Regions from separate parts of the Neptunomonas sp. CHC150 genome, predicted to be linked through region 1. Evidence: predicted binding sites of a transcription regulator. Region 1 holds the regulator's gene; each other region holds the start of a gene.

Region 1 (7,859 bases):
CTCCAAGCGACCTGCGCGGCCCGCCCGTTGATCAGTCGCTGCACGTGACGCTTTTTTTGTCACAAGGCGGGTCATGCCGGTTATTGGGTCATAAATGGCTTGGCGGCTGAGTCCCGCATCAATCACAACACGGATCCCTTCGATTGTTAAACTAGTTTCGGCAATGTTAGTGGCCAGTACTATTTTTCGCTGACTATTGGAGCTGGGCGCAATGGCGCGTTGTTGCTCTGCAAAATTAAGGTTGCCGTATAGCGGCGCTACAATCACACCGGATGATGAAGGCATTTGATCTGCTAACAGCGATTCGACTCGACGTATTTCACCTTGACCCGGCAAAAACACTAACAGGCTACCGTGCTCATCTTGCAGGGCTTGTTGGATAATACGTACCACGCGTTTTTCGATGGGCTCTGGATAACCACCGGTTTTTGGGGGAGCAAAGTAACGGATATCCACGGGGTAAGATCGCCCCTCGCTGCAGATTACCGGGGGGTTATCCAATAACTGGCATAATGCTTGGCTGTCTAAGGTGGCAGACATGACTAATAGTTTAAGTGGTTGTTCTTCATCTCGAAAGTATTCACGACTTTGTAGCGTAAGTGCTAAACCCAAATCTGCATCTAAACTCCGTTCGTGGAACTCATCAAAGATGACCAAACCCACGCCTTCCAGCGCCGGATCGGTTTGAAGCATGCGATTAAGTATGCCTTCCGTGACAACCTCTATTTTTGTATGCCGGCTGACTTTTGTGTCTAACTTAATCCGATACCCAACCGTGTGGCCGACGGGTTCGTTAAGCAATGAAGCCATGCGCTCCGCTGCGGAGCGGGCCGCCAGACGTCGAGGTTCTAACATGATGATTTTTTGCTCGCCAAGCCATGGTTCGTTCAACAAGGCTATGGGTACTTGAGTCGTCTTACCTGCGCCGGGAGCGGCTTGTAGAATCGCCGTATGGGATTGATTTAGCGCGGAAATCAGTTCGGGAAGTACGTCGAAAATTGGCAGCGTGTTCATCAATTAACCTTGATTACACAAAAAGGTAGGGAGAAAGCACAGTGGCTGGTGCTGCCGCTGTGCTGAAGTGGCTTAGGGAGACTATAAACCTTCGTAAGCTAACATGGTGTAAACAGGGAAACCGGCATCTTGTATACGCATCGAGCCGTTTAGGTCAGGCAGGTCGATGAGTGCAGCGCATTCAACGACTTCAGCGCCCAATTTTTTGATTAAGGTGCAAGCGGCTAGGATAGTCCCGCCTGTTGCGATTAAATCATCAAAGACTAAAACACGATCACCGGCTGCTACCGCGTCTTTTTGCATTTCTACAGCAGACGTTCCGTATTCTAGTTTGTATTCTTCGTGGATGGTTTCGCCGGGTAGCTTGCCTTTTTTGCGCACTAACACCAACGGTTTCTGCATTTGATAAGCCATGATTGATGCGATTAAGAACCCGCGTGCATCGATGCAGGCAATGTGTGAGACATCAGCGTCCATGTAACGTTGGATAAAGGCGTCCGCCACCATGCGTAGTGCTTTTGGCTCTTTGAAAATAGGGGTGATATCACGAAACATCACACCGGGCTCTGGCCAATCTGGCAAGGTACGGATAACCGATTTGACGTAAAACTCGTCGTAAGACATGGATGCTTAGCTCCTGGGCTTGCTTAAAACAGAAAAGCGCTTGTGTACCACACAAGACATAAAAAGAGATTATATCGTTGAAAGGCAAGGGCGGCAAAAGTAGCCGCCCTTAATTACGTGGTTTTGAAACGAAACTGTATGCAGTAGCGTTCGCTAGAGAATGGTTTGCTGTTGTCCGGTTGGGCCTATTCGGATGGCTTGGTAGGCGCATTCTCCATACTGTCGCATGAACAAGGAGTTGGCTATTAACCACACACGCACGACGCGTGTGGCGGGTCCATTAATGATCGTTTTGTAGTCGTCATATAAATTACGTTGCTCTGATACCCATTGGCCTAACTGGGTTGTTCCGCTTCGTTGAACAACATGGGTTTCTACTTGATCCCATCCCGGTATGGGGCAGCGGAACACTTTTCCTACGGGTAAACTGGAACTCCACATATAGGTGATGTCTTGCCCGTCATCAAACTCGACCGCCATGGATAGGTAATCGTGAGCAAGGAGTGTATCTTCAGGCTGTGTGGAGGGGAGCTGATGAACAATCCAATCCCAATCTAGCTGCAAGTTGCTCACTAAGGGCTGATCTGCAAGAGGGTACTGCAAAATGCCTACATTCTTGTGTGTCTCGCAGTCTATGTGTCCTTTGGCGTTTTCGGTGTAGATGCTTCCATCGCCAAACATGAAAATATTGCTCCAGCCTTCAGGCATTAAACTTAACAGACGTTGGCGCTGAAGTTCGGCTTTTAGCATGCCTTGCACATCCCCCGCACTCGACAGCTGAGTCAGGCCTTTTTTGGGGTCGCCTTCCCAGATGATGGCGATGCCTTCCACGTGGCCTTCGCTGGCTTGATACTGCTCAATAGGTACCCATAAATCACCTTGTGGTGATGCGAATTCGCCAACCGAGCGGGCTATTTCTAAAGAACCGTTACGGTCAGCATAAAAAGTCCCTGTGTTTTGCATGGCGTTGTAAATAACACTGCTACCCGTCTTGTTTGTGGTACGTGCGAAAAATACAAAACCAGGTTCAAGCCAGCGACTTTGTTCTTTAAAAAACCACCAGTGTCCAGTAAGCAAAAACGTGACTGCTTGGCCTTGCTCTAGTTTCCCTAAACTTTTTTTCCAGGGTAAATCGGTTGGTGCTAGTTGGAAGCGTTCTATCCGTTTGATCGGTGCATTGGATAGGGTTTGGAGTTGGGTTACGGATTCTTGAAGGGACTGGCCGCTGACTGGCGAAGGTGGTGGTTCCGGTGCGTTAGCGAATGCGCTAGCGCAAGGGGCGAGCAAAGGAGCGGCGGCTAGGGTTTTAATGGCATTGCGTCGGCTGTGGTTGCAGCGATGAGTTTCTGACATGGCTATTATCCTTATCATTATGTCGTTGATGGCGGCAGTACTGACCGTTTCTCCACGATAATAAAAGGAGCGAGGCGCTGAAGTGTCAGGCTTATGTAAGATTTAGCAATTTAGGCTGTAACCCAGCCCGCGGACGGTAACAATGTATCGATGCTCGTGTGATGTGTCGCGTAACTTATGCCGTAATCCGACCATATACTGATCTAACGCGCGGCTGTTAGGCAGGTAGTGCTGGCCCCATACAAAGTCATACAGTTCGTCTCGCGTGACTACTCGGTTTGTGCTTCGTTGCAGGCGCTCTATTATACGGGCTTCTTTAAGTGTTAACGTTTGAGTGGAGCCGTCAATAAACGTCACTGTATGCGTATTTAGGTCGATTATTGTATCGCCTAGCTTTAGTTGGTTTGAAGGCGGGGTAGGGATAAGGTACGGAATTCGGCGGCGTATTGCGGCTAAACGAGCAAGCAGCTCCTCAGGGTTGAAGGGTTTGGTTACATAATCATCGGCACCGCACTGTAGTCCTCTAATTTTATCAGAATCGCTGTTTTTGCCGGATAAGATCAAAACGGATAGGGCAGGATGTTGGGCTTTGATTGTTTGGCAAAGTTTATCTCCTGACATTTTGGGGAGTTGGCGGTCTATTATGCAAATATCTGGTTGATTAGTGGATAACCAAGTGACGGCTGATTCAGCGCAAGAAAAATCATAACAGCGGTACAGCGAGGCTTGCAGTAAATTACATAAACCCTGGCGCAAGGCGGGGTCATCCTCAACTATTAAAACGCGATACATGAAGTGTCCTGTTGGCGTTTTTTAAGGTTGGTCTGTTTGGGTAGTGTGAGTGTTACAGATACAAAGCACTCATCGCAATCAATTAATAAGTGCCAACCAAATGCTTTGCATAAGGATTTACAAGAGGCGAGCCCTGTACCATCGATAATTGTTATCGGCGTTTGTACATGCGGCGAGCATCGCTCATTTTTTAACAAAAGAGACAGGCTGTCATCGTCCTGATTGCAGTGATAGATGAATAGCCCTTTGTTTGAGTGTTGAACCACATTATCCAATAAATTAGAAAGAATACGGTTGAGTGCTTGAGTTGCACTGTGCGCATCATCGCGTCTGTATGACGTGGCGCTGATGGAGTCGACGGTGATCTCCATAGTACGACGTTGCTGCAAGAGCGTCGGTAAATACGTGTGTATGTGCTCATTTATGATGTCGATTGGAGTAAAAAGGTCGCCGGGTGTGCGGGTGGTGCTGTAATTGATGGGTGGGTTAGCTTTAGGGTGCCTTAGTGATGGTCGTCTCATAAGGTGGTTGAGTTGATAGAGAAGATGCTTAGCTTTGTTCGTTTCTTGTTGTAACGTGTCCAGATAAGGTTGAGGCGAAGTGAAACCGATCTGTTGACCCAATAGATAGGTGTATAGGTGAACATTTGATAAAGGCGATGCAAGGTCATGTATTGTCTGGATTAGTTTGTCGTAGTAATTCAGAACAAGACGTATAAAGCCGATGCACGAGAATAAGATCGCCAACCACAGTGTCGGCATAAATAAGGCTGTTGTGGTGTATGTAGACCAAGTGCAGACGGTGTAACCATTCTCCCAACAATGATATTGACTACTGTTGATTATCAAAGGGTGAGAAGTCTGTGACTTCAACAATTGTTCGAAATACGGGAGAGCCATTTTTAAGCGGCTCAATTCAGCCAGTGTGTTATCTAAACCCTCACCCGGATAAATAAGGTCATTATCCTTCCAGAGCGTGATTAATGATAAGTCGGGTTCCTGATATAACAACCGCCTAAGAGACTGTTCTATGGGGTAATCATCTGATAATACTTGATCGATTGTCGCTTGAAATAATTGCGTACGCTGCATGTTATTAATAACCAGCGCATAGCTACAAAGTGCGGCTAGCAGGGCTAAACTAAACCACAGGCGATATTGGCTAAGGCATTGTAGACTGATTAATTTCATGGTTATCCCTTGTGAGCTAAGAGCGCGCACGTACGGTTAACGGTATGGCGGCGTTAACTCTGTTTCTGTAACCATGATTAGTTGAATAAGGCCGGTTGTCTGTCCTTCAAAAGGAGAGTTTTTGAGCGCAATTAGTGCTGTTTTTATTTGAAAGGGCAATGCCGTTTGAGTCCGGCATTGCAGTATATGAGGTCAGCCCTAAAGAAAGAGCAATGATAGAATGCTTTATATAGATAACTCTTGCGTATCGGTTGGCTCTGAAGTGCCAGGGCATTCGCCGGATATTTCATAGAGCTTGTCGATACTTAACAGCTCAATTTCTTTGCCATCAACAGCCAGAATTTCGCTTTTCTGGAAACGTGTAAAGATACGGCTCACGGTTTCGACGGCTAAGCCTAAATAATTCCCTATTTCATTGCGTGACATGGAAAGACGGAATTTGTGCTCGGAGTAGCCTCGGGCTTTGAAGCGTTGCGATAGTTTTAATATGAACGTAGCAATACGAGCTTCAGCGTTCTTTTTAGAAAGCAAAAGCATCATTTGCTGGTCGTCCTTAATCTCTTTACTCATGGTGCGCATAACTTGGCGACGTAATTCCGGCAGTTGGCCACAAAGGTCATCTAAATTATCAAACGGAATTTCGCAGACGGCAGTTGTTTCAAGCATTTTAACCGAGATCGGATAAATGCCATCGTCATACCCGCTTAGACCGACAAGTTCACCAGGAAAGTAAAAACCGGTAATTTGCTCTTCGCCTTGGTCCGTAATTGTGTAGGTTTTGACGCTACCGGCGCGAATGGCGTATACGGATTTAAAAGCATCGCCTTGGTGAAAAAGGTGATCGCCTTTCTTTAGCGGACGGCTTTTTTCGATAATATCATCGAGACGGTCCATTTCGGTCATGTTGAGTGATACAGGCAAGCACAAAGAGCTCAAACTGCATGTTTTGCAGTGTGACTGATGAATACTATGAACTTTCCCTTCTTTACCGCAATCTGTCATGACAATTTCCTGTCGTAATTAGCCAATACTGCCTCGTTTACAAAGCAGATTATGGACTATTTAGGAAAGCGGGTGAAGGCTATATTAGATAATTCTTGAATAACCGAGAGTGGTATGCTCCTTTGGTATAAAGGCATCGAAGGCCATGCATATGCGCCTGATCAATAATCGACCAGCAGGCGAAACAATAATTTTGTCTTTTTTAACCGATAACAGCTTGTCTTCTTTAAACTGATTGATTTCAGGTAACACATCATTGAAATAGTCAAAGAAGTCGATGTCGTATTTTGTCTCTATCGCGGTAGTATCCAGTGAAAAATGACAAATAAGTTGGGTGATAACATCACGACGTATATGGTCGTCTTTAGTCAGCTGTATGCCACGCCTAATGGCACGGCCTCGATCCTCAATGGCTGCACTCCACGCCGTAATATCGTGCTCGTTTTGATAATACACGTCTCCTACTTGGCTAATAGCCGATACGCCCATGGCGATTAAATCGCAATCGGCATGTGTGGTGTAGCCTTGGAAGTTACGGTGTAATTTGCCTGTTTGTTGAGCGATAGCTAGTTCGTCTGTCGGCTTTGCGAAATGATCCATGCCAATATAGACGTAACCGGCATTGAGCAGTTTTTGAATCGTTGACTGTAAAATAGCCAATTTTTCATTGGCGCTGGGCAAGTCGGCTACATTGATATGTCGCTGAGGGCGAAACCGATCAGGCATGTGGGCATAGTTAAATACCGATAAGCGATCGGGGCTCATGTCGATAACTGTATCGAGTGTTTTATTGAACGTTTCGAGTGTTTGGTGCGGTAATCCATAAATTAAATCCATGTTAATGGATTTAAACCCCAATGAGCGAGCCTCATCGAGAATGCGCTGTGTATCTTCAGTTGACTGCACGCGGTTAACGGCTATTTGTACCCGAGGATCAACATCTTGGATGCCTAAACTAATCCGGTTAAAACCTGTAGCGCGCAATGTTTTTAGTGTGTTTGAAGAAGCTTCACGCGGATCTATCTCGATTGAATAATCGCCTTTATCGTCATTGCGCAGAGCAAAGTGATGACGTAAATGTGTCATCAGTTCTTGCATTTGCTCGTCACTGATAAAAGTAGGCGTGCCGCCGCCCCAATGCAATTGGTTTACAATACGCTGGTTACCGTACCAAGCAGCGGCTTGTTCTATTTCTTTGTAGAGAGTGTCTAAGTAAGGCTGGGCTTTATCGCGGTTGCGCGTAATCACTTTATTGCAGGCGCAGTAGTAGCAAACATGCGCGCAAAAAGGGATATGTATGTATAAAGAAAGCGGTGCATGAGCATCACTGGTTTTCAATCCGGTGCGAATTAAATCAATTTCGTTATGCTCAGTATCAAACTGTAAAGCCGTTGGGTATGAGGTGTATCGAGGGCCTGCTAGGTCATAGCGCTTGATTAAATCTGTATTCCAAGCAAGTTGAGTCGGTTGAGCCACAAATAGATCCTCTGTACATCATCATAGTATTGACGCCATGTTAGAGGATACGGATGTGTGTTGTTTTGACAGGGGTCAAGCTAGTGCGTTAATCCCGTCCATGGAATGGTGTAAATGCCAAAGGCGATAATCACGATACCAGCTACAGTATGAATCCATTGGCGCTGGAGTAATTGTTTGATCTCATTAGCTAATAACCCAGTTGCAAGCATGGCAGGTAGGGTACCCAAGCCAAAGGTAAACATGAGTACAGCACTTTCTAACGGATGTTGTGCAGAGGCACTCCAAATAAGCGTGCTATAAATAAGACCGCATGGCAGCCAACCCCAAAAGAAGCCAAGCAGTAGAGCTTGGCTAAGAGTCTGAACGGGCAGTAGTTTGCTGGCGGCGGGGCGGATGATAGACCAT
Region 2 (7,859 bases), on a different contig from region 1:
CGCCGTTGATTGGTGAGATGGCCGAGTGGCTGAAGGCGCGCCCCTGCTAAGGGCGTATAGGGGAAACTCTATCGAGGGTTCGAATCCCTCTCTCACCGCCATTTGCGCCCGTAGCTCAGCTGGATAGAGTACCTGGCTACGAACCAGGCGGTCGCACGTTCGAATCGTGCCGGGCGCACCATCAACGCATTGTTTTAAGAGTAAGCGCCCGTAGCTCAGCTGGATAGAGTACCTGGCTACGAACCAGGCGGTCGCACGTTCGAATCGTGCCGGGCGCACCACTCTTAAAATAATCATCCCTGTAAAGTAAGTCATTAGATAAGCGCCCGTAGCTCAGCTGGATAGAGTACCTGGCTACGAACCAGGCGGTCGCACGTTCGAATCGTGCCGGGCGCACCATCTAATAATCTACTCTTCACACATTTATATGTTTATGCGCCCGTAGCTCAGCTGGATAGAGTACCTGGCTACGAACCAGGCGGTCGCACGTTCGAATCGTGCCGGGCGCACCATATAAATAATCAGTTTGCTCTTCAATTGCTAGACTCTAATTAATAAACATCCTGACAACTACTCGTGTATTGATTATGAAATTCATCATTAAGCTATTTCCTGAAATTACTATTAAAAGCCGTCCAGTTCGCCGTCGCTTTATTCAGCGTCTGCAGAGTAATTTGCAGGTGGTTGTTAAACGAGCCTGTCCAAGTGCAACTGTGAGTGCCTTTTGGGATAAATTAGAAGTGGTGCTACCTGAAGAGCATTCAGAGTATCGTGATGATGTCGTTGCAACCATGAAGCGTGTGCCGGGAATAGCGCATTTTTTAGAGGTTACTGAATATCCTTTTGTTGATTTTCATGATGCTTTTGAAAAAACGTTAGCGCTTTATCGTGGTCGTTTGAAAGACCAGACGTTTAAAGTGCGTGTAAAACGTTCTGGCTCCCACGACTTTACCTCGGTTGAGCTTGAGCGTTATATCGGTGGTGGTTTATTACAACATTCTGAATCGGCTGGCGTTGATGTTAGAAAGCCCGAGCTTTATGTAGATTTAGAAATTGTTAAGGATCAAATGTTCATTATTGATCAGCAGCACCAAGGGCTGGGGGGCTACCCATTAGGCTCCCAAGAAGCGGTGCTCTCTTTGATCTCAGGCGGCTTTGATTCAGTGGTAGCGTCTTATATGACTATGCGTCGAGGCTCTAAAACACATTTTCTGTTTTTCAACTTGGGCGGTAAAGCTCACGAAATAGGTGTGAAGCAAGTAGCGTTGCACTTGTGGGAGCAGTATGGCGCTAGTGCGCGGGTTAAGTTTATTTCAGTTCCTTTTGATGAAGTGGTAGGAGAAATTCTCCAAAACGTTAACCATTCACATATGGGAGTGGTTCTTAAGCGCCAGATGATGCGCGCCGCGGAGCAAGTAGCTGACTTTATGGGCATTGATGCGCTGGTTACTGGTGAGAGTATTGCTCAAGTGTCTAGCCAAACAATCCCAAACTTGACCGTTATCGACCAATCAACCACTAAGCTGATTGTGCGGCCGCTGATCACTATGGATAAACAAGAGATCGTTAATAAGACTAAAGAGCTAGGTTGTTTTGATATTGTCAAAATGATTCCTGAGTACTGCGGTGTTATTTCTGATAGGCCAACCACTAAAGCAAAGCTGGATCGAGTCGTGAAAGAAGAGGCTTTATTAGATGAAGCTGTATTGGCCAAGGCTGTTGAGCGTTGTAATGTAGTGGCCATCGATGAAATTATTAAGAATCTTGATATTCAAAGCGATATTGAAGCGCTGACTAAAGTATCAGAAAATCAAATAGTTGTTGATGTTAGAGCGCCGCATGAGCAAGAAAAAACTCCACTTAATATGCCTGGATGTGATGTCATTTCAGTCCCTTTCTATGAGTTAGAAACGGCCTCAGATTCGTGGGTTCCTGAAAAAGAATACCTACTGTATTGTGATAAAGGTGTTATGAGTCATCTGCATGCCCAGAACTTACAGGAAAAGGGTTTGGGGAACGTTAAAGTATATCGTCCTAAGGTCTAAAAAGGCTTTTACTAAAGTAGTATTTCATCCTATCTTATTGATTTTGTTGTAGGTCTGGCTTTTTTTAGCACGTTAGAAAGCTAACTAAAAGTTGACCTACACCCCCCTTCCTCAGTTGCTACATGCATGCTTTTCGGGTTTAATGCGTGGAGCGATTCATGTCTGATACGTTTCAAAAACTCTTAAAACGAGTGCTTTGGCCTCTGTTGGATATGTTGCGCGCACACAATAAAACAATTTAGGAGCAGCCACAGATGAATAATCTGTTATCAGAAGGCCTCGGATTGATGGTTTTCGGTATGGGCTTTGTCTTCCTATTCCTGACGCTTTTAGTTTTCGTTACTGGTTTCATGTCTAAATTAGTCATGAAGTACGAGCCAGCGCCTAAACCAAAAGCAGCAAAGCCGCTACCTAACAGTGCAGGTAAGGCCGTAGCTCAGGGTGGGAATGATGAACTGGTTGCGGTGATTACCGCTGCCGTTCATAAGTACAGATCATAACTATCGTTCATAAGAAACGAACTATATAACAACAATATAAATGCACTATTTTCGACAGAAGGCCTTTTACACATGTCCGATGCAAAGAAACCGCTAGGTATAACTGACGTTGTTCTTCGCGATGCGCATCAGTCGCTGTTCGCTACGCGTATGCGTATTGACGATATGCTTCCCATCGCCGAAAAACTGGATAAAGTAGGTTTCTGGTCCCTAGAAAGCTGGGGCGGAGCCACATTTGATAGCTGTATACGCTTTATCGGAGAAGATCCTTGGGATCGTATCCGTGAATTGAAGGCAGTTATGCCAAACACTCAACAACAAATGTTGTTACGTGGACAAAACTTACTAGGTTATCGACATTATGCTGATGACGTAGTTTTCAAGTTTGTTGAACGAGCAGCAAAAAACGGTGTTGATGTTTTCCGTATCTTTGATGCTATGAATGACCCGCGCAATCTGGAAACAGCAATCAAAGCTGTTAAAGAATCTGGTAAGCATGCGCAAGGGACTATTTCATACACAACTAGCCCAGTGCATACCACTGAGACTTGGGTTGAGTATGCTAAAACCTTAGAAGATATGGGCGCTGACTCCATTGCTATCAAGGATATGTCGGGTATTCTGACACCTTATGATGCATTTGATCTCGTCTCTCGCCTTAAAGCGCAAACAGACTTAGAAGTTCAATTACACGCACATGCTACCTCTGGCTTATCAGATATGTCGATTCTGAAAGCCGTGGAAGCGGGTATTGATCGAGTCGATACTGCTATCTCTTCTATGTCTATGACGTACGGTCATACAGCAACAGAATCCGTAGTTGCCGCCCTGCAGGGGACTGATCGTGACACCGGCCTTGACCTAGAGGCTTTGGAAGAAATCGCTGCTTACTTCCGAGAAGTTCGTAAGAAATACGCCAAATTTGAAGGTTCATTGCGTGGTACTGATTCACGTATTTTGATTGCTCAAGTACCTGGCGGTATGTTGACGAACATGGAGAACCAGCTCAGAGAGCAGGGTGCTTCAGATAAGTTTGATGAAGTCTTAGCGGAAATTCCACGTGTCCGTAAAGACTTGGGCCATATCCCGCTGGTAACACCTACATCGCAAATTGTAGGGACTCAAGCTGTTATCAATATTTTGATGGGCGAGCGTTACAAAACAATCTCTAAAGAGGTGCAAGGGATCCTTAAAGGTGAATACGGCGCCGCGCCAGCTCCTTTTAATAGCGATTTGCAGGCGCGTGTTTTGGATGGCGCTGAAGCGATTACTTGTCGCCCTGCGGATATGCTGGAGCCTGAAGTGGAGCGTTTAACAGCGGAGCTTAAACAGCTTGCTGCTGATAAAGGTATCACTCTGGCTGACGGCGACAAGGTGATTGATGACGTGCTGACGTACGCTCTCTTCCCGCAAGTCGGCCTTAAATTCTTAGAAAACCGAAATAATCCGGATGCGTTTGAACCCGCGCCGACCTTAGAGGATGCACAAGCTATGGCTGCCCCTAAAAATACTGGACCTCAAGTTTATACAATCACAGTGAATGGTCAGAACTACGTTGTTCAAGTAGCTGAAGGTGGAGATGTCTCTTCAATTGCACCTGCACCAGCCGCGGCGGCTGCGGCAGCGCCAGTAGCTGCAGGCGCGGGTGAGGAAGTGCCAGCGCCTTTAGCGGGTAATATTTGGAAAGTCCAAGTGTCGGCTGGGCAAGCAATCCAAGAGGGTGATGTGTTAGTCATTCTAGAAGCGATGAAGATGGAAACAGAAGTACGCGCTGCTCGTGCGGGTACCGTTGTAGCCATCGACGTTAAAGAAGGTGATGCGGTTCAAGTTGGCGATTCGCTACTGACGCTAGCGTGAGGGATCACCTGAATGGATAAAGTGTTAGAACTCTGGCAAGCATCGGGGATATACAATATCTCCTTTGGCCAGTTCGTTATGATAGTAATTGGTTTGTTATTACTATTTTTAGCGATTCGTAAAAACTTTGAACCTTTGCTACTCGTCCCAATTGGGTTTGGTGGCATATTGGCAAACATACCAGAGGCTGGTCTGGCCTTCTCGGCTGTGGAGAATGCTATTCATTTTGCCTCGCCTGAGCTGATGGCCCAGTTTGCGAATATATTTGGTATAACGAGTACTGATCCGCATGATGTATTGCATGCTTATCATGTCTCCAACCCAAGTACTCATGCAGCTGCCTCCTTACTAGCTAATGATAGTGGTTATAACAATGGTATGTTGTATAACTTCTATAGTGTTGCTATTGCTTCGGGTGTTGCACCTTTGGTGATTTTCATGGGTGTTGGTGCTATGACGGACTTTGGGCCGTTATTAGCCAACCCTAAAACTTTATTCTTAGGCGCCGCCGCTCAGTTCGGTATCTTTGCGACAGTACTAGGTGCTGTTGGCTTGACGCAGCTGGGAATAATGGACTTTAGCATCCAAGACGCTGCCGCTATAGGCATAATTGGTGGCGCAGATGGCCCTACGGCTATTTATGTGGCTAGCTTGTTATCGCCTCAGTTGTTAGGCGCTATTGCGGTTGCTGCTTACTCTTATATGGCATTGGTTCCTTTGATTCAACCACCAATCATGCGTGCGTTGACTACAGAATCTGAGCGTCAAATTAAGATGGTTCAGTTACGCCATATTTCTAAAACAGAGAAAATCCTTTTCCCTATCTGTTTGCTTGTTCTGGTTGCTTTGTTGCTTCCTGATGCAGCACCGCTACTGGGTATGTTCTGTTTTGGTAACCTAATGAGAGAGTGTGGTGTTGTTGATCGTTTAAGTGATACAGCTCAAAACGCATTGATCAATATCGTAACAATATTCCTTGGCTTGTCTGTAGGTTCTAAGTTATCTGCTGATAAATTCCTAGACCTTCAAACGCTGGGTATTTTGGTGTTAGGTATTGTTGCTTTCGGTATTGGTACTGCATGCGGTGTTATCATGGCTAAAATCATGAATAAGATGGCAGGTGGTAATGCTATTAACCCACTGATCGGATCGGCTGGTGTCTCTGCTGTTCCGATGGCGGCTCGTGTATCCAACAAATTAGGCTTAGAAGCTAACTCTCAGAACTTCTTGTTGATGCATGCGATGGGGCCTAACGTAGCAGGTGTTATTGGTTCAGCCGTAGCGGCAGGTGTAATGATTAAGTTCGTTAGCTAAAGCTCGTGTCTTGGACGTAAAAAAGGCTGCATTTATTGCAGCCTTTTTTGTCTCTTACGATTGTGTCTGTTACTTGGCGAGAAGGGAGCTAGAGTTAATAGCCGAGTAGCGTTTCTAGATGTGCTTCTACGCTAAAGGCTAGAGCCACTGGGTTATAGCCACCTTCCAGTACAGAAACTACTCTTCCTTGTGAATAAGTTCGTGCTACATCTAAAATGAGTTTGGTTACCCAGCGATAATCTTCTTCATCGAGGTTGATATCAGCCATCGGATCTTCATGGTGGGCATCAAAACCGGCAGAGATAAAAATCATATCGGGCTTGTGTGCTTGTAGTGCAGGAAGCCAGTTCTTTTCGACTAAATTTCTAAAAAATAAGCTGTCACTGTGTGCAGGCATTGGGCAGTTGAGTATGTTGTCTCGCTGTATGTCTGCGTAGCGTTCGGGGTAAAACGGATGCTGGAATGTTGAGCATACCAGTACCTCTGGCTTGTCTTTAAAGATGTCTACGGTGCCATTACAGTGGTGGACATCGAAGTCCAGAATGGCGACACGATGAATATTGTCATTTTGTAGCGCTTGCATAGCTCCTATAGCCACGTTGTTATAAAAACAAAAACCCATAGGAGTGTTGTGTTCTGCATGATGCCCAGGAGGTCGCACTGCGCAAAAGGCGTTGGTGCTTTTGCCTGCTAGTACTCTATTCGTAGCTAATATAGCTGAGCCGGCTGCTAAGCTGGCCGCATGCAAAGATTGTGGGCAAAGTGCAGTATCTTCATCGGCGTAGATGACGCCTTCTTTGGGTTGCTTCATTAGCAACCGCTTTTCATGCAGACAGGCATGCGCTAAGGCGATTTGGTCGGAAGTCACGTGAACAGACTGCATCCGGTCAAGGTGTGAAATCAGCCCCGTTTTTTCTAAGACTTTATGTATGGCCATTAAACGAATAGGGCTTTCGGGGTGCTCTGGCCCCATATTGTGTAGCCCGCAATCATCGTGGCTGATTAAAGTAGTAGTCATGATTATCTTTTTTTATTGTCGATAGGGTGTTTTAAGTCAGTGTACTGCATAACTAGGGTGAATATCCCCTATGCAATGGTATGAATTGGGCGAGTGGTGGTGATCAATTGATCTGAATCATAGGCGTTATAGTGAGTGAGGCACTATTATTTGGGCCTGCATTGAATGTTTAACACTGGTGTGCACCCTCACCAGTGTCTTTTTTATGTATATGATTACTTCCACCCTTCATAGATGCCTCTTATACTGTTGATATCTTGATGTTTTTATCAGCTCCGGACGGCTAATGTGCAACTATCACCCGTAGACTATTCTGACAAGCAGGTGCTCTTAATAGAGAGCAGCGGAAATATGCGATCTACGGTCGTGTTTATGCTGCGACAGTTGGGTGTGAGTCATATTCAAGCCGTTGGTATTAATGATCAGGTGTATGATCTTCTAAAAGAAGAGAACTACGACATAGTCTTGTTAGGCCACAACCCTAGTGATCCCTTGACTGGCATGCAGATTTTAGAAGAGTGCCGTTATAAAAAGATCATAAAGCCAAATACTTGCTGGGTGTTTATGACCAGTGATGCATCTCAAGATGTTGTCTTGCATGTCGTGGAAAGTCAGCCTGATGCCGTTATTACTAAGCCGTTTTCAGCCGCCGAGCTTAAGCTCAGGCTTGATATGTTGCTGTATCGAAAACATGCGCTGTCGGCGGTCGAAGAGGCCATCCAAAAAGGCCAGTTGAGTCAGGCCGTTAAATTATGTGATCAAGTTGAGTTATCTGGCGCTAATTATGATTTTGTACAGCTCATCAAAGGCCGGTTATTGCTTCAGCTTAACCGCTTTGAAGAGGCAGAGCATTTTTTCAAGTACCGTTTTGCGCGCCTGAATGAAAAAGAAAGCGGTCCTTGTTTGGCGCAAGCGTATATCGGGCAGCAACGTTATTCTGACGCTAAAAGTATCTTGGTCGAAAGCATTGCAAAATTTCCATTGTTAATGACGTCCTATGACTTATTGGCACATGTCTTGGAAAAGACAGGGGAGTTAGAAGGTGCTCAAGAAGCACTTCAAGCAGCGACACAGCAGTCCCCTTTAAGTTTGTTGCGCAATATGGAGTTGGGGCGAATAGCGGTA
Region 3 (7,859 bases), on a different contig from region 1:
CATAGCCCTTAGTGCAGAGCTTGAAGCGATTGAGGGTCATGAGGGCGAAAATATACCGCTTGAGATCGTCTATGAAGACGATGATATTTTGGTCGTTAATAAACCGGCGGGCTTGGTTGTACATCCTGCCGTTGGGCATCGCACCGGCACGCTTATGAATGCTCTGTTATACCATATTCAAGACATAGCTTTGGTGCCGAGGGCTGGCATTGTGCACCGGTTGGATATGGATACAACCGGTTTGATGGTTGTTGCCAAAACCGTCCAGGCACAAACTGAGTTAGTAAAACAGTTACAAGAGCGTAGCATGGGGCGTGAGTATGAGGCTGTGAGTATTGGTGTTATGACCGGTGGAGGTTGCGTCGAAGAGCCTATAGCTCGTCATCCCCGAAACCGCCAGAAGATGGCCGTTGTACCGACAGGTAAAGAGGCGATAACGCACTATCGAGTCTTAGATAAGTATCGAGCGCACACTCATATACGTTTGAAACTAGAAACCGGCCGTACACATCAAATTCGTGTACACATGGCACATATTAACTATGCTCTGGTAGGTGATCCTTTTTACGGTGGTCGTTTTCGTCTACCAAAAGGTATTAGCACAGAGACTCAGGAATACTTGCGTAACTTTAAGCGCCAAGCTTTACATGCCAAAAAACTAGAGTTATTTCATCCGGTCACCGGCGAGCTAATGTCATGGGAAGTCGACCTTCCTGAGGACTTTGCTCAACTTTTATCGGTTTTGCAGCACGACAGAGATGAAAATGAGGCGCTTGGGTAGCGAGTGCCTTGTCGCCTAAATCACACTAATCAACTGTGGGAGTAAAGATGGATTTTATACGACCTGATTGGAAAGCCCCTGCTCATATACAGGTGGCTTCCACCCTAAGGCTTGGTGGTGTGAGTAAGGCCCCGTTTGACGCTTTAAACCTAGGTGATCACGTGGATGATCACCCCGCTGCGGTCATTGAGAACCGGGAGCGACTTTTAAGCGCTTTAGCCATCGAGCGTGCTCAGTGGCTTACTCAGGTGCACGGTATCAAGTGTGTAGAGGCCAAAGGAGATGGGCGTGTTAGAGAAGCGGATGCATGCTGGACCGAAGATACTGGCTTAGCCTGCCTTGTTATGACTGCAGATTGCTTACCGGTAGTTATGACTGATGGTCAGCGAGTATTAGCAGCGCATGCGGGTTGGAGAGGGTTGGCTAACGGAGTGTTAGAAGCTTCGCTGACTAACTTCGCAAGCCCTCATAACGTGCATGTCTGGCTTGGCCCCGCGATAGGTCCATTGGCGTTTGAAGTGGGGCCTGAAGTACGAGAGCGCTTCTGTGATCATAACTCCCAAGCATCCGAATGTTTTACTCCCTCTTTACGCGCAGGTAAGTGGTTGGCTGACCTTTATGAGCTTGCGCGCCTCCGTTTGTTTGAACAAGGTATTCAGCATGTCTCCGGTGGGGGCTTGTGTACATTTACTGATAAGCGTCGCTTCTTTTCGTATCGCCGCGATATTCAGACAGGCCGTATGGCAACGTTGATTTGGAAGACGGCGAGCTGACAATTCAATAAGCTACCAACACACTTGACCAATACCTCCGCCCGTTTTATTGATCTAGATTAATCTTTTGGGTTACATATGTCTGTTTTTTGAACAGCTGATGCTTGAATCTACGCGCTCTTATCCCCATATATCTCGCAATGACTGGATGAAAACCATGTCGGTTCAAGAATTAGGAGAGTGTCGATGCGACCTGAAAAATTTACCTCTAAGTTACAAGAAGCGCTCGGCGAGGCGCAGTCGCTCGCCATCGGGAAAGATAACAACCAAATAGAGCCGATTCATTTGTTGGCTGCTTTCATAGAGCAGCGAGACGGTTCGGTTCGGCCATTGCTTGCCCAAGCGGGAGCTAACCCTCAACAGTTAACCCGTTTAATAGGTGAGGCGATTGATCGATTACCTACGATTAAAACCCCTGACGGTGAAATTCGGCTATCGCAAAACATGGCACGTATTTTTAACCTGACCGAAAAACTAGCACAGCAGCGCGGAGATCAATTTATAGCAAGCGAGCTTGTTCTGCTGGCCATGCTTGATGACAAAAGTGATGCAGGTAAGGTTTTAAAAGAGGCGGGTGTTACAAAAGCCGCACTTGAAAAAGTCATTTCTGCTATGCGTGGTGGTGATAGCGTCAATGATGCGAATGCTGAGTCTAATAGGCAGGCTCTGGATAAATACTGCATAGACCTAACTGAACGAGCTGAATCCGGGAAGTTAGACCCCGTGATTGGACGAGATGATGAAATACGCCGCACCATTCAGGTTCTTCAGCGTCGTACCAAAAACAATCCAGTATTAATAGGTGAACCTGGTGTAGGTAAAACGGCTATTGTTGAAGGCTTAGCGCAACGAATCGTAAACGGCGAAGTCCCTGAGGGCTTAAAAAACAAAAAAGTCTTGTCGCTGGATATGGGCTCCTTGATTGCTGGTGCTAAGTTTAGGGGCGAGTTTGAAGAGCGTTTAAAAGCGGTGCTTAACGAGTTGTCTAAGCAAGAAGGCCAAGTGATCCTCTTTATTGATGAGCTGCACACTATGGTTGGGGCAGGTAAAGGCGAAGGCGCGATGGACGCTGGTAATATGCTTAAACCGGCTTTGGCGCGTGGTGAGCTTCACTGTGTTGGGGCAACGACATTAGATGAGTATCGTCAGTATGTAGAAAAAGACGCCGCCCTAGAGCGCCGTTTCCAGAAAGTGATAGTGGATGAGCCTAGCGAAGAAGATACCGTTGCTATTTTGCGTGGTCTAAAAGAGCGCTATGAGATCCATCACAGTGTCGATATTACGGACTCAGCTATTATTGCTGCCGCTAAATTGTCACAGCGTTATATCACTGACCGCCAGCTTCCTGATAAAGCGATTGACTTAATAGACGAGGCGGCCTCTCGTATCCGTATGGAAATGGACTCCAAGCCAGAAGATATGGACCGCCTTGAGCGTCGACTCATTCAATTGAAGATGGAGCGCGAAGCGCTTAAAAAAGAAAAGGATGAGGCCGCTCGTAAACGACTAGACGAACTGGAAAAAACGATAGCAACATTGGAACTTGAATTTGCAGATCTGGACGAAATCTGGAAAGCAGAAAAAGCTGCGCTGCAAGGCTCTCAAAAGGTTAAAGAAGAGCTTGATCAGGTGCGCATCGAAATGGAAAAAGCGCGCCGCGAAGGCGACTTGCAAAAGATGTCTGAGCTGCAGTATGGCCGGATTCCCGAGTTAGAAAAGCAGTTGGAGGCGGCTAATGAGGCAGAGCAAGCTGGCTTGCAACAAGGTAACAAGTTATTACGTAATAAAGTCACCGAAGAAGAAGTAGCGGAAGTCGTATCGCGCTGGACCGGTATACCAATTAACAAAATGTTAGAGGGTGAGCGCGAAAAACTGCTACGTATGGAAGAAGAGCTTCATCATCGGGTCATTGGCCAGCGAGAGGCAGTAGAGGCCGTCTCTAACGCCGTGCGCCGATCCCGAGCAGGGCTGTCGGACCCTAACCGCCCAAATGGTAGTTTCCTTTTCTTGGGACCAACAGGGGTGGGTAAAACCGAGCTATGTAAAGCGTTGGCGAGTTACCTGTTTGATACCGAAGAAGCCATGGTGCGTATCGATATGTCCGAATTTATGGAGAAGCATTCCGTTGCACGTTTAATTGGAGCGCCTCCTGGGTATGTTGGTTATGAAGAGGGAGGGTATTTAACAGAGGCAGTGCGCCGTAAGCCGTATTCAGTGCTGTTGTTGGACGAGGTTGAAAAAGCGCACCCTGATGTCTTTAATATTTTGTTGCAAGTGCTAGAGGATGGTCGTTTAACCGATGGACAAGGTCGTACCGTTGATTTTAGAAACACTATTGTTGTGATGACATCAAACTTAGGCTCTCACCTGATCCAGAGCTTTAATGATGATGACGATTATGACTTAATGAAGCGGGCCGTCATGGAAGAGGTGGGATCGCACTTCCGCCCTGAGGTGATTAACCGTATAGATGAAGTGGTTGTCTTCCATAGTTTGCGCAAAGATCAAGTGTCAGGTATTGCTAATATTCAGCTTGACCGTCTACGTGAACGCTTGGCAGAACGGGATCTTACCTTAACTCTGACCAGCTCGGCACTGGATAAGTTGGTTGATCTCGGCTTTGAGCCAGTTTATGGTGCGCGGCCGTTAAAACGCGCCATTCAGCAGCATCTAGAGAACCCGTTAGCACAATCGCTTTTGGCTGGTCAGTACTTGCCGGGGCATGAAATTGTGGTAGATGTGGAGGCCGGCGAGTTTGTCTTTCGCTAAAGGTGCTGAAGAGTCAAAACATTGTTAAGTACTAGCCCGCTACAGAGCGGGCTTTTTTTTAGCGTTTTTTGAAGATATGAAGGGGCTATTTACTGGTGAAAAGTGGTTTTATAGCCTAGTTTTATATGAGTAGGGGCTAATAGATAAAATCAGTATAGAGAGAGCTGAATGAAGTGTCTGAATGTGTTGGTAGTGGATGATGCAAAGTTTATTTGCGAGCATGTAACTAAAATTGTTCACGAGTCCTTTCCCTCGTCTGTTGTTAAATCGGCTTTTAACGGCGAAGACGCCCAACAAATTATGTCGTCTATTACATTTGATCTGATTTTATGCGATTGGGAAATGCCGCATATGAATGGCCTAGAGCTGTTAAAGTGGACACGCCAACAAGACGCTTATAAAACGACACCCTATGTCATGATTACAAGCCGTGGCGAGCGTGAATATGTCTTAAAAGCCATTCAGGCTGGTGTGAACGATTATCTAGGTAAACCGTTTACTAGTGAGCAGTTGATTCAAAAAATTAATAAGATGTTGGGCAAAAAGACCAGTGTCGAAGCTCGCATGGTCAAAGATGATGCGAAACCCGAGACGGGCACCATGACAGCAGGAAGCGAAGCGCAAGCTAAGCATATTCCAAAACCTAAAGGTATGGCACATTTAAGGGTTCGCAATGACATCTACAAATGTGCCATTAAGGACCTTAGCCTTAAGGAAGTGTTCGCTGTCGTAAAAAATGAGGGCAATTATCCCGTTGTTTTAGATCAAGCTGTCATTGATATTGAATCAATGGACGGCGGTAACGTTGCACGTTTGAATGGTTTTATCCGCATGGTTGAAGCGGCAGAAGCTCATATCGAAACGCCCTATATCAATATTTTAGTAGCGTTGGTGGATGATGACCCTGAAAAAATGGATCATCTGTCGCGATATATAGCCCAAGCTCGTTAGTGATTGATATCCCAACCGGCTTAGTTGCGAGGCCTGACTAACCGAGTACGGCGTAAGTCGCTGTAAAACATACCGAGACAAGCCGCCGCAATTGAAACCGCAAACAAGTCAGTATGTGCAAAACCACCATTATAGGTAAGCAACCTAATTGTCGCCGCAAAGAGCAGTAAGACAATAATGATGAAAAGCCATGGCGTAAACCAAGCTTGCAATCGATTGGCGAGCGATACGCCGAGCCACGAGCACAATAACCCCGCTGATGCGCCGGTTAAAACATCAACAGGCCAGTGCACTCCCACAGCTATGCGCGAATAACCAATCAGAGCAGCTAGCAGTAAAGCGCAGATTTGTGCGGCCCGAGATTGGCATAAGTGTGTCACTAGTCCAGCCGCTAAAAAAGCAGTCGCGGTATGCCCTGACGGGGTGCTATTGGCTGTTAACGCCGAACCTATTAAACGAAATGAGTCGTGGGCAAGGGTGGCGGGTGGTCTAGCCGTATGAAAGTACAGCTTTAACCCTTGAGTCATTAATATGCCAATGATGCCGGCGAATAGCATGGCGAGTGTAAAGCGAGGGTAGCGTAAGCTTAGGGCTAAACCCATGGCCAGTATTGGCCATTTATCGCCACTAAAAGTGATGTACTCCCACATCAAGGCAGGGAAGGGTAAGCTATAAGCTTGTAAGGTGTAGAACCCTGTTGTTAATCCACCCGGCAAAAACAATACCGACAAGCCTATCAGCAGTAATATGCCGGCCAGCGGGATTTGCCAAAACTGCGCTGGTGGGATGGCGTCGCTGCTCTCAATATGTTCCTGTATATGGTGAAGGTGGCGCATACATAATTGCTCTCTGATGATCGGTAAACAGACACCCTGCGGTGCTGGCTGACGCGCGAGTGAATATTGTCTTGGGTAACTTATTACACATTGACATAAAAATTGGGTTTATTAAAAGTAATAATACTTCTGTAACAGAGTGGCAGGGGCGATAATAGGTTCCTATTTTCATTGAGGATTTAAAGCGTGCTTAGCTATAAACACGGGTTTCATGCGGGAAACTTTGCCGATGTACACAAGCATATGGTGCTAGTGCAATTGATTAACGCGCTGAATCAGAAGCCTAAGCCGTGGAGTTATTTGGAGACTCACGGCGGGAAAGCCCATTATGATTTAACAGACGAGCAAGCAGAAAAAACCGGTGAATATAAAAAGGGGATTGCTCCTGTGTGGGCTGCTGCTCAGCCGCCTGCATTGGTCGCCAATTATTTAGCTCAGGTGAGCGCTGAAAATACCGGCCGTCTATTGCGTTACTACCCAGGCTCTCCCGCTATAGCGGCTAACATGGCGAGAGAAGATGATCGTATCGCGATTATGGAACTTCACGCGAATGAATATGAACTAATTAATAAATACTTTAAGCGTAATACACAGGTTGCTATCCACCATCGCGATGGTTATGAAGGTGTGTTGTCAATGTTGCCGCCTAAACCCAATCGCGGCGTGGTATTGATTGACCCGTCTTACGAAGTAAAAAGTGAGTATCAAGAGGTCGCTCGATTTATCAAAAAGGCACACCAGCGCTGGCCTATTGGCGTGTACGCCGTGTGGTATCCTATTTTGGAAGCGGGCTTACATCGAGCGATGCTACAAAGTGTAGCGTCGTCAGGTATTCGCAAGATATTTGTTTCCGAGTTTTACCAAAAGTCATCAAATAGTGGTCGTATGTTTGGTAGCGGTATGATGTTGATTAATCCACCTTGGCAGCTGGAGGAACAGCTGGGATCTGTCATGCCGTGGTTGGAGCGGACTCTAGCAGAAAGTGATGCTGATTCATCATCAGGGCGATGGTTGGTGCCGGAATAGTACGAGTTACCTAAAGGAGCCGGATGGGTAAACTCAATCAGTATATTAATACGGTGGCGTTATTACTTGCGCAGCTCATGAATGGATAAACAAAAGGTTGTAGCACTATCGACACAAATGGATTTATTTTTTTAGCCGGGGTTTTATTGTTGGTTAGCATACTAGCCAGCTCCTTAACCGTCCGTGCTGGGTTGCCCCTTTTACTCGTCTTTCTTGGCGTGGGAATGCTGGCAGGTGAAGAAGGCATTGGGCAACTGGACTTTGATAATTCAGGCCTCGCTTTTTTTGTTGGTAACTTGTCGCTTGCCGTTATTTTGCTGGATGGTGGTATGCGAACCAAGACCAGTACCTTCCGGGTTGCGTTGTGGCCATCATTGTCATTAGCCACATTGGGTGTCGTGTTAACCACGGCTGCTGTGGGAGCATTTGCTGCATGGTTGCTGGATGTAAAGCTCATCTATGGCTTGCTACTGGGGGCAATCGTTGGCTCAACTGATGCCGCCGCTGTTTTTAGCCTACTCCGTAACAGTGGTGTAAGACTTAACGAACGTGTGGGGGGGACTCTCGAGATTGAGTCGGGTGCCAATGACCCCATGGCCATTTTGCTGGTTGTCATGCTGACCGGTTTGCTACAGACGGCAGATCATTTGAGTGTTTGGGCTTTTCTAGCTCAAATGTTCCAGCAGTTTGCACTGGGTAGCATTATCGGTTTGTTAGGCGGCA

The links. The regulator FNR, encoded in region 1, switches genes on or off when oxygen is low (the NO sensors DNR and NnrR bind a similar motif). The targets are predictions, from matches to a motif close to TTGATNTANATCAA.
Region 2: a site for FNR is predicted at 6,842-6,855, ahead of OW491_RS12065 (histone deacetylase family protein). Genes of this name have one in related genera too.
Region 3: a site for FNR is predicted at 1,604-1,617, ahead of clpB (ATP-dependent chaperone ClpB). Genes of this name have one in related genera too.

The regions. Positions count from the first base shown of each region.
Region 1 is NZ_JAPNXU010000006.1:238,928-246,786, forward strand. Features, by position in the region: gene hrpB (ATP-dependent helicase HrpB) at 1-1,014, opposite strand, end outside; gene OW491_RS07150 (adenine phosphoribosyltransferase) at 1,096-1,638, opposite strand; gene OW491_RS07155 (DUF3047 domain-containing protein) at 1,792-2,991, opposite strand; gene OW491_RS07160 (response regulator transcription factor) at 3,094-3,783, opposite strand; gene OW491_RS07165 (hypothetical protein) at 3,768-4,973, opposite strand; gene fnr (fumarate/nitrate reduction transcriptional regulator Fnr) at 5,199-5,975, opposite strand; gene hemN (oxygen-independent coproporphyrinogen III oxidase) at 6,060-7,451, opposite strand; gene OW491_RS07180 (sulfite exporter TauE/SafE family protein) at 7,532-7,859, opposite strand, start outside.
Region 2 is NZ_JAPNXU010000010.1:62,990-70,848, reverse strand. Features, by position in the region: tRNA gene OW491_RS12110 (tRNA-Ser) at 12-101, shown strand; tRNA gene OW491_RS12105 (tRNA-Arg) at 105-181, shown strand; tRNA gene OW491_RS12100 (tRNA-Arg) at 205-281, shown strand; tRNA gene OW491_RS12095 (tRNA-Arg) at 323-399, shown strand; tRNA gene OW491_RS12090 (tRNA-Arg) at 436-512, shown strand; gene thiI (tRNA uracil 4-sulfurtransferase ThiI) at 588-2,045, shown strand; gene OW491_RS12080 (OadG family protein) at 2,300-2,545, shown strand; gene oadA (sodium-extruding oxaloacetate decarboxylase subunit alpha) at 2,618-4,402, shown strand; gene OW491_RS12070 (sodium ion-translocating decarboxylase subunit beta) at 4,415-5,716, shown strand; gene OW491_RS12065 (histone deacetylase family protein) at 5,811-6,734, opposite strand; gene OW491_RS12060 (tetratricopeptide repeat protein) at 7,023-7,859, shown strand, end outside.
Region 3 is NZ_JAPNXU010000004.1:47,013-54,871, forward strand. Features, by position in the region: gene rluD (23S rRNA pseudouridine(1911/1915/1917) synthase RluD) at 1-781, shown strand, start outside; gene pgeF (peptidoglycan editing factor PgeF) at 829-1,554, shown strand; gene clpB (ATP-dependent chaperone ClpB) at 1,741-4,323, shown strand; gene OW491_RS04335 (response regulator) at 4,492-5,274, shown strand; gene OW491_RS04340 (phosphatase PAP2 family protein) at 5,295-6,110, opposite strand; gene rlmJ (23S rRNA (adenine(2030)-N(6))-methyltransferase RlmJ) at 6,297-7,136, shown strand; gene OW491_RS04350 (potassium/proton antiporter) at 7,262-7,859, shown strand, end outside.